Linked DNA regions of Nitrosospira lacus. The protein of the gene in region 2 interacts with the protein of the main gene of each other region in a pairwise test. Links are inferred from orthologs where the notes say so. Each region holds a gene or a part of one and is shown on either strand. Other genes may lie near its edges. The genes, in order: ssb and EBAPG3_RS00005.

The links.
Region 1: the proteins of EBAPG3_RS00005 (region 2) and ssb interact in binary tests that used the Escherichia coli proteins (3 or more experiments, as listed by UniProt). The link is inferred for Nitrosospira lacus from one-to-one orthologs.

Annotation. Positions count from the first base shown.
Region 1 is NZ_CP021106.3:3,119,873-3,123,198, forward strand. What follows is about bases 45-3,044. They hold ssb (single-stranded DNA-binding protein), read right to left. Parts: upstream 1,776-3,044; coding sequence 1,314-1,775; downstream 45-1,313. Other genes in these bases: cysM (cysteine synthase CysM), read right to left, coding at 45-781; EBAPG3_RS14270 (ComEA family DNA-binding protein), read right to left, coding at 986-1,282; EBAPG3_RS14280 (MFS transporter), read right to left, coding at 1,776-3,044. Also shown: more of cysM, read right to left, coding at 1-44; more of EBAPG3_RS14280, read right to left, coding at 3,045-3,134; excinuclease ABC subunit UvrA, read left to right, coding at 3,261-3,326. UniProt on the Escherichia coli protein: Plays an important role in DNA replication, recombination and repair. Binds to ssDNA and to an array of partner proteins to recruit them to their sites of action during DNA metabolism. Acts as a sliding platform that migrates on DNA via reptation.
Region 2 is NZ_CP021106.3:109-3,350, reverse strand. The notes cover bases 253-3,168. They hold EBAPG3_RS00005 (primosomal protein N'), read right to left. Parts: upstream 2,852-3,168; coding sequence 653-2,851; downstream 253-652. Other genes in these bases: EBAPG3_RS00010 (fructosamine kinase family protein), read left to right, coding at 253-584. In the rest of the region: more of EBAPG3_RS00010, read left to right, coding at 1-252.

The DNA.
Region 1 (3,326 bases), 3.1 Mb from region 2 along the record:
AAGCACCTCCCGACGAAATTCCGGCAAAAATCCCTTCCTCGCGCGCCAGCCGCCGAGTCATATCCTCGGCTTCGGCCTGGGAAACCAGGATAATGCAATCCACCCGGCTGGCATCATAGATTCTTGGCAAGTAGGCTTCCGGCCATTTGCGGATACCCGGAATCTGCGCACCGTCTTCCGGCTGTACGCCGATGATCTGAATCTCCGGATTCTTTTCCTTGAAATATTCGGAGCAACCCATAATCGTACCGGTGGTCCCCATGCTGCTCACCAGATGAGTAATTTGCCCTCCGGTATCGCGCCAGATCTCGGGAGCGGTCCCTTCGTAGTGTGCTCTTGGATTATCGGGATTGGCAAACTGATCCAGGATGATTCCGCGCCCCTCGTCACGCATTCGCTCAGCCACATCCCGTGCTTCTTCCATGCTGCCCTCTTTCGAGGTCAATATGATTTCCGCCCCGAATGCCTTCATGGATTGCCGCCGCTCCACGCTCAGGTGCTCCGGCATCACCAGTATCAGGGGATAACCCATGATCGCCGCCGCCATCGCCAAAGCAATGCCGGTGTTGCCGCTGGTGGCTTCTATCAGCGTATCTCCGGGCCTGATCTCCCCACGCGCCTGCGCATGCCTGATCATCGATAACGCTGGACGATCTTTCACCGAGCCTGCGGGATTGTTGCCTTCCAGCTTGGCGAGAATGACGTTACTGGTTTTCCCGGGCAAACGTTTAAGTTTTACCAGGGGCGTGTTACCGATAAAATCTTCTATGGTTTTGTACATATCCAATTCGCAGAGAATTCGTAAAGATCGTGCCGGATTATCGCATACGCGCCGCTAGAAGACCCATTACAAAACGCACAAGGGTGGCTGCCAAGAACATCGTCGAATTACTCGTTTGTGACGGGATGGGTGGAGAAAGCACAACCCATTGGCAATTGACGGGTTATGGCGTACCACCTCCCCCATCCTGACAATGCCAGGTTTTTATTGCCTGACAGCTGGTTTATTTTCCGTCTTGGCCGTGGTGCCGCCGCCCACCGTAATATCCTTACGTAGTTTCTTCATGGTGGCGGGACCAATGCCATTGACCTTTTCCAGATCGCCCGGCAATTTGAAGGGACCATTCTTCTTACGATAATCGACGATAGCCTTGGCTTTGGCCGGACCGATTCCCTGAAGGGTTTCCAGCTCCCCCTGAGTAGCGGTATTGATGTTGACAGCCGCGTAGACCGGACCGGCAAGCGCGAACAACATGACAATAAGAAACAACAGTTTTTTCATAACCCTATTACACTGCGCGCGATTGCAGCCATCAAAACGGAATATCGTCATCCATGTCATCGAACCCCGTGCTGCTTCTTGGGGCAGGTTTATTGCTGCCGGAGGTACTCGGCGCGAAACTGCTCTCGTCCCTATCACCCCCCTCGTAGCTGCCGCTTCCCGGTTTGCTGCCCAGCATTTTCATGTCGCTGGCGATGATCTCGGTGGTATAGCGTTCGGCACCTGACTTGTCGGTCCATTTCCGGGTTTCCAGCCGTCCTTCGACATATACCGGACGACCCTTCTTCAGGTATTCACCGGCGATTTCGGCCAGTTTGCGGTAAAACGTGACGCGATGCCATTCGGTTTTCTCCTGCTTTTCACCGTTTTTGTCTTTCCATGTTTCCGTGGTTGCCAAAGTGATGTTGGTCACCGCGTCGCCATTTGGCATGTAGCGGGTCTCGGGGTCTTTACCGAGATTGCCGATGAGTATGACTTTGTTGACTGATGCCATTTACGCTTCTCCCCCAAGTAGTTGAACAACTCCTTCTTCGTCAAAGCCTCGCATATCCACTTTCAGGTAAGCCACGCCTTCACTTGCCAGCACCAGTGCTTCATGCACACCGGGTAGCGCCGCCAATTGACGCGATAGCCCGCTGGCCTTGCCCGTATCCATTTCCTCCACATGGTACATTCTGGTACGCACCGCGGCAGGCGCTTTCATGGTGGCGGCAAACAGCAGCCATAATGCCAGCAGGATGCCGCAAAATGCAAACAGCGCGGAGCTGCCATGATGTTCAAATAAATAGCCGCCAGCGGTGGCGCCGGTAAATGCGCCGAGAAATTGAACGCTGCTATAGACGCCTATGGCTGTGCCCTTTGCGCCGACCGGCGCTATCTTGGAAATAAGCGAGGGCAAGGTTGCTTCCAGCAGATTGAACGCGGCAAAGAAAACCAGCAGCGCCGCCGTCGTCCCCCATAGGGATTCGAACGTATACGCCAGCAATACCTGGCTTGCCAGCAATACAGCCACTGCAATGACAAAAACCGGTTTGAGTTTTGCTTTCTTTTCCGCATAGATGATCGCGGGAACAATCAGAACCATGGAAAAGAGCAATACCGGAAGATATACCTGCCAGTGGGAATCTACCGCCAGACCCGACTTGCGCAATGACAACGGCACCACCAGCCATAGCGCCATCAGAACTGCATGTAACGCAAACACACCGAAATCCAGGCGTAGCAATTCGGGATTATGCAACACGTTACCAAAGCGTCCTGATGATGCCTCGGTATCGGAATGGAAACGGCTGATCAATGGATTGGGAATAATCTTATAAACTACCGCCATCGCCAACAGGGCCAGTACTCCGGTCATGGCGAAAATTCCAGGGACGCCAATCAAGCGATTGAGTGCCGGCGCGACAATCAGTGAGAGCGCAAAGGTGGCACCGATGGTCATGCCAATCGTGGCCATCGCTTTGGTGCGATGCTCTTCACGGGTGAGATCGGCGGCAAGCGCCATTACCGCGGCGGAAATCGCCCCCGCGCCTTGAATGATGCGGCCAAAGATTACCCAATAAATATCCGTGGCGGACGCGGCCACGAAACTGCCCGCGGCGAACAGAATCAAGCCTATGTAGATAACGGGCTTGCGCCCGATCCGGTCGGACAACCAGCCGAAAGGTATTTGCAGTATCGCCTGGGTCAGCCCATAGGCGCCAAGGGCAATGCCGACCAGCGTATAGTTGCTTCCGCCCGGCAAATGCTCGGCATAAAACGCGAACACGGGCAGAATGATAAACATGCCAAACATGCGCAACCCATAGATACCGGCCAAACCCGCGGTAGCGCGCAACTCAATCGGCGACATTTTCTCGGGGGGTGATGAGACGGACATGAATCAGATTGGGAAAATGCGGAGAAGTTGAGTATATTAACAGGTTTGACCGGCACTCAGATAGCCCAAGGTTGTCATGGGTGACCAATGGAAGCGTCGATGGAACTCATAAAAATTCGCGGTGCGCGCACGCACAACCTCAAAAACATCAATCTTGATCTGCCG
Region 2 (3,242 bases):
TTTCCAGTAGCGGCGCTGCAGCCTTGGGCGCACAACTGGCTGCGATGCATCGTGTCTCTTTTGAAAAATTCGGATGGATGCGTGATAACGTCATCGGCGCCACGCCGCAAATCAATAGCTATTCTCCCAACTGGATACAGTTCTGGCGCGAGCAACGTTTGGGCTATCAATTACAACTTGCCCGGATTAATGGCTACACCGGAAAATTGCAGACTCAGGGTGAGCAACTGCTGACGCAGCTGGATTTCTTTTTTCCAGGAACGGGGCCGGCTGCCTCACTTCTTCACGGTGACTTGTGGGGTGGCAACTATAGTTTTGATTGTACGGGTCAGCCGGTGTTATTTGACCCAGCCGTCTATTATGGGGATCGCGAGACGGATATTGCCATGACGGAACTTTTTGGAGGATTCCCTGCGGTCTTCTATGCAGCCTACCGGGAAGCCTATCCCCTCGATTCCGGCTACTCCATACGGAAGACACTGTATAACCTGTATCACGTCCTGAACCATCTCAACTTGTTCGGCGGCGGATATCTTCGCCAGGCGGAACAAATGACAAGCAGATTACTCGCCGAAATTCACTAAGCCGTGGGGACAGGCGGACGTCGAAAAATGAGCAATCAACCGCCGGATTCTAGTCCATCGATTCCCGGTCAAAACTCCAGCGGATCGACATCCAGCGTCCATCGTACCTTGTGTGTTGAAAGCGCGTCGAGTTTCGACCGCCACCCAGAGAGAAATTCCTGTAATTGTTTGCGCGAGCCGGATTGTATAAGCAGGTGCGCGCGCTCCATTCCTTTTAACCGGGACATCTGCGCCGGAACCGGATCGAATATCTCAACTTGCTCAGGGGCTTTCGCTATGGCTGCCGCCCTGGCAAGGAAAGCCAGCGCAGCTGCAATCTGCAGCGCTTCCGCCCGCAATAACGCCTGGTAGACATACGGTGGAAATCCCGCTGTTTTCCTTTCTGCCAGGAGTGTTTGCGCGAGCGCATCATAATCGTGCCGCCGCAGCGCCTGATATAGGGGATGATCAGGAAATTCGGTTTGAATCAGAACTTCTCCCGAAATAGTGGCTCGCCCGGCTCGACCCGCTACCTGCATCAATTGAGCAAACAGGCGCTCCGGCGCGCGAAAATCGGTACTGAATAGTGAAGCATCGGAATTCAGGATGCTAACCAGCGACAGATTCGGAAAATCATGTCCTTTCGCCAGAATTTGTGTTCCAACAAGGATATCCACACGCCGTTCCTGAATGTCTTTCAATATTTTTTGCCATGCATTCTTTCGGCGCATGCTGTCGCGATCGATGCGTACAATTCGTGCCTTGGGGAAACGCTCGGCCAACGCGGCTTCTACCCGCTGCGTGCCGTGGCCAAAAGGCGCGATATCCTGGTCGCCGCACTTGGGGCAGGCGGAGGGGAAGCGCTCCTGGTGACCGCAATGGTGGCATCGCAATTGTTTTTCTCGCAGATGTACCACCAGACGGCTGGCGCAACGATGACAGGTTGCTGTCCATGCGCACGACTTGCACAGCAGTACCGGTGCGTAACCACGCCGATTGATGAAGACCAGGCTTTGCTGGTGTAAGGCGAGGCACTTCTCCAGCGCGGCGATCAACGGGACGGAAAAACCTTCTTTTGTTCTGGCGGAGCGGGTATCGAGACACCGCACGACCGGCAGCGCTGCATTCTTTACCGCGCGGGATTGCAGGCGCAATCTGAGGTAGCGGCCATTAATCGCGTTGTAATAACTTTCAAGCGAAGGAGTGGCGGAACCCAGTATCACTGGTGCATTGGCATGCTTCGCGCGAAAGATTGCCACGTCCCGGGCTGAATAGCGCAAGCCCTCCTGCTGTTTGAATGAAGTATCCTGCTCCTCATCCACAATGACCAGACCAAGTTTTGGCAGCGGCGTGAAGACCGCCAGGCGCGTACCCAGTATTATCCTGGCTTCACCCCGCTGAGCCTGCAGCCAGGCATTCACGCGCTCACCGGGAGTGAGTCCGCTGTGGAGACTGACCAGCTGTATGGCGGGAAAGCGTGTGCGGAAGATCGCTTCCAGTTGCGGCGTCAGATTGATTTCAGGAACCAGCACCAGCGTTTGCCGGCCTTGACGTAACAGCAGCGAAATCAGCCGCAGATAGACCTCTGTTTTGCCGCTGCCGGTAATGCCATGTAACAGCCAGGTATTGAAGTCATTTATTTTGGCGGCAACGTCATTGACGGCACTTTCCTGATCTGCTGTAAGGACAGGACCTGGTGATGTTATTTCAATAAGTGAATCTGCGGTCAAGGGAGGGGCAATCAATGTTTCCTCAACCCAGCGCAGCGTAATGAATTCCTGCAATGCGGCGGGTGCACGCCGCGAAAGCCGTTTTACCTCCTCAATATTCATGCCGCCGGATTCTTGCAGTCCCGCCAGTAAACGACGCTTGATGATACTGCGGGCGGAAATGGCTGATAGGTTGATTGCGTGTCCTGCAGGGGTGAGGCAATATCGGGAGGCGGCAACGGAGGCCACCGCCACGGGTTTGGTCCTGCGTAGCCTGCCGGGGAGGCCGTTCATTACCACCTCGCCCAGCGGATGATGATAATAGGTGCTGCAAAACCGGAACAGATCAAGCAACGACGCAGGCAGCGGGGGAATATCCTGAAATACGTGAGTGGCCTGCCTGAGTCTGGATGGCGAAATCAAAGAGTGAGTAGTTACTTCCATGATTACCCCTATCACCTGCTTTTTTCCAAACGGAACGCATACACGAACGCCGATATCCTGTGCCGTTACATCCTGTGCAAGATAGTCGAATAAAGTATTGACAGGAACGTCGAGTGCGACGCGAATGATAGGCATATCGGGATGGAGGGTTTATGGGAAATTCGGGAATATTATCCCCCGAAAGTCCATCGCTGATTTATCTTCCGCTGATTGGGGCAACAACAAGGCAGCATTTCCATAGAACCGGCATCATGTATGACATATAATTTATCATCAGGATGGGAGAGTGGCGGTTTGCGTTATGCATCCATACCTTGCGCAGGTTCTAAAAAAAACAACAGAGTGTATCGGAAATAAGGACACCGCTTACCCCTCCCGTGGTGATTCCTGATTTGTCGGATTTCTTTACATATTTTATTCAGCGGGCAGAAAGTGATATTCAACTCACTGATTCTAAATATGTGCATGGACTGGCATGAGATATGCTTGCAACTCAAACGATGCGTGTCCCGTAATTGAAGTTGGA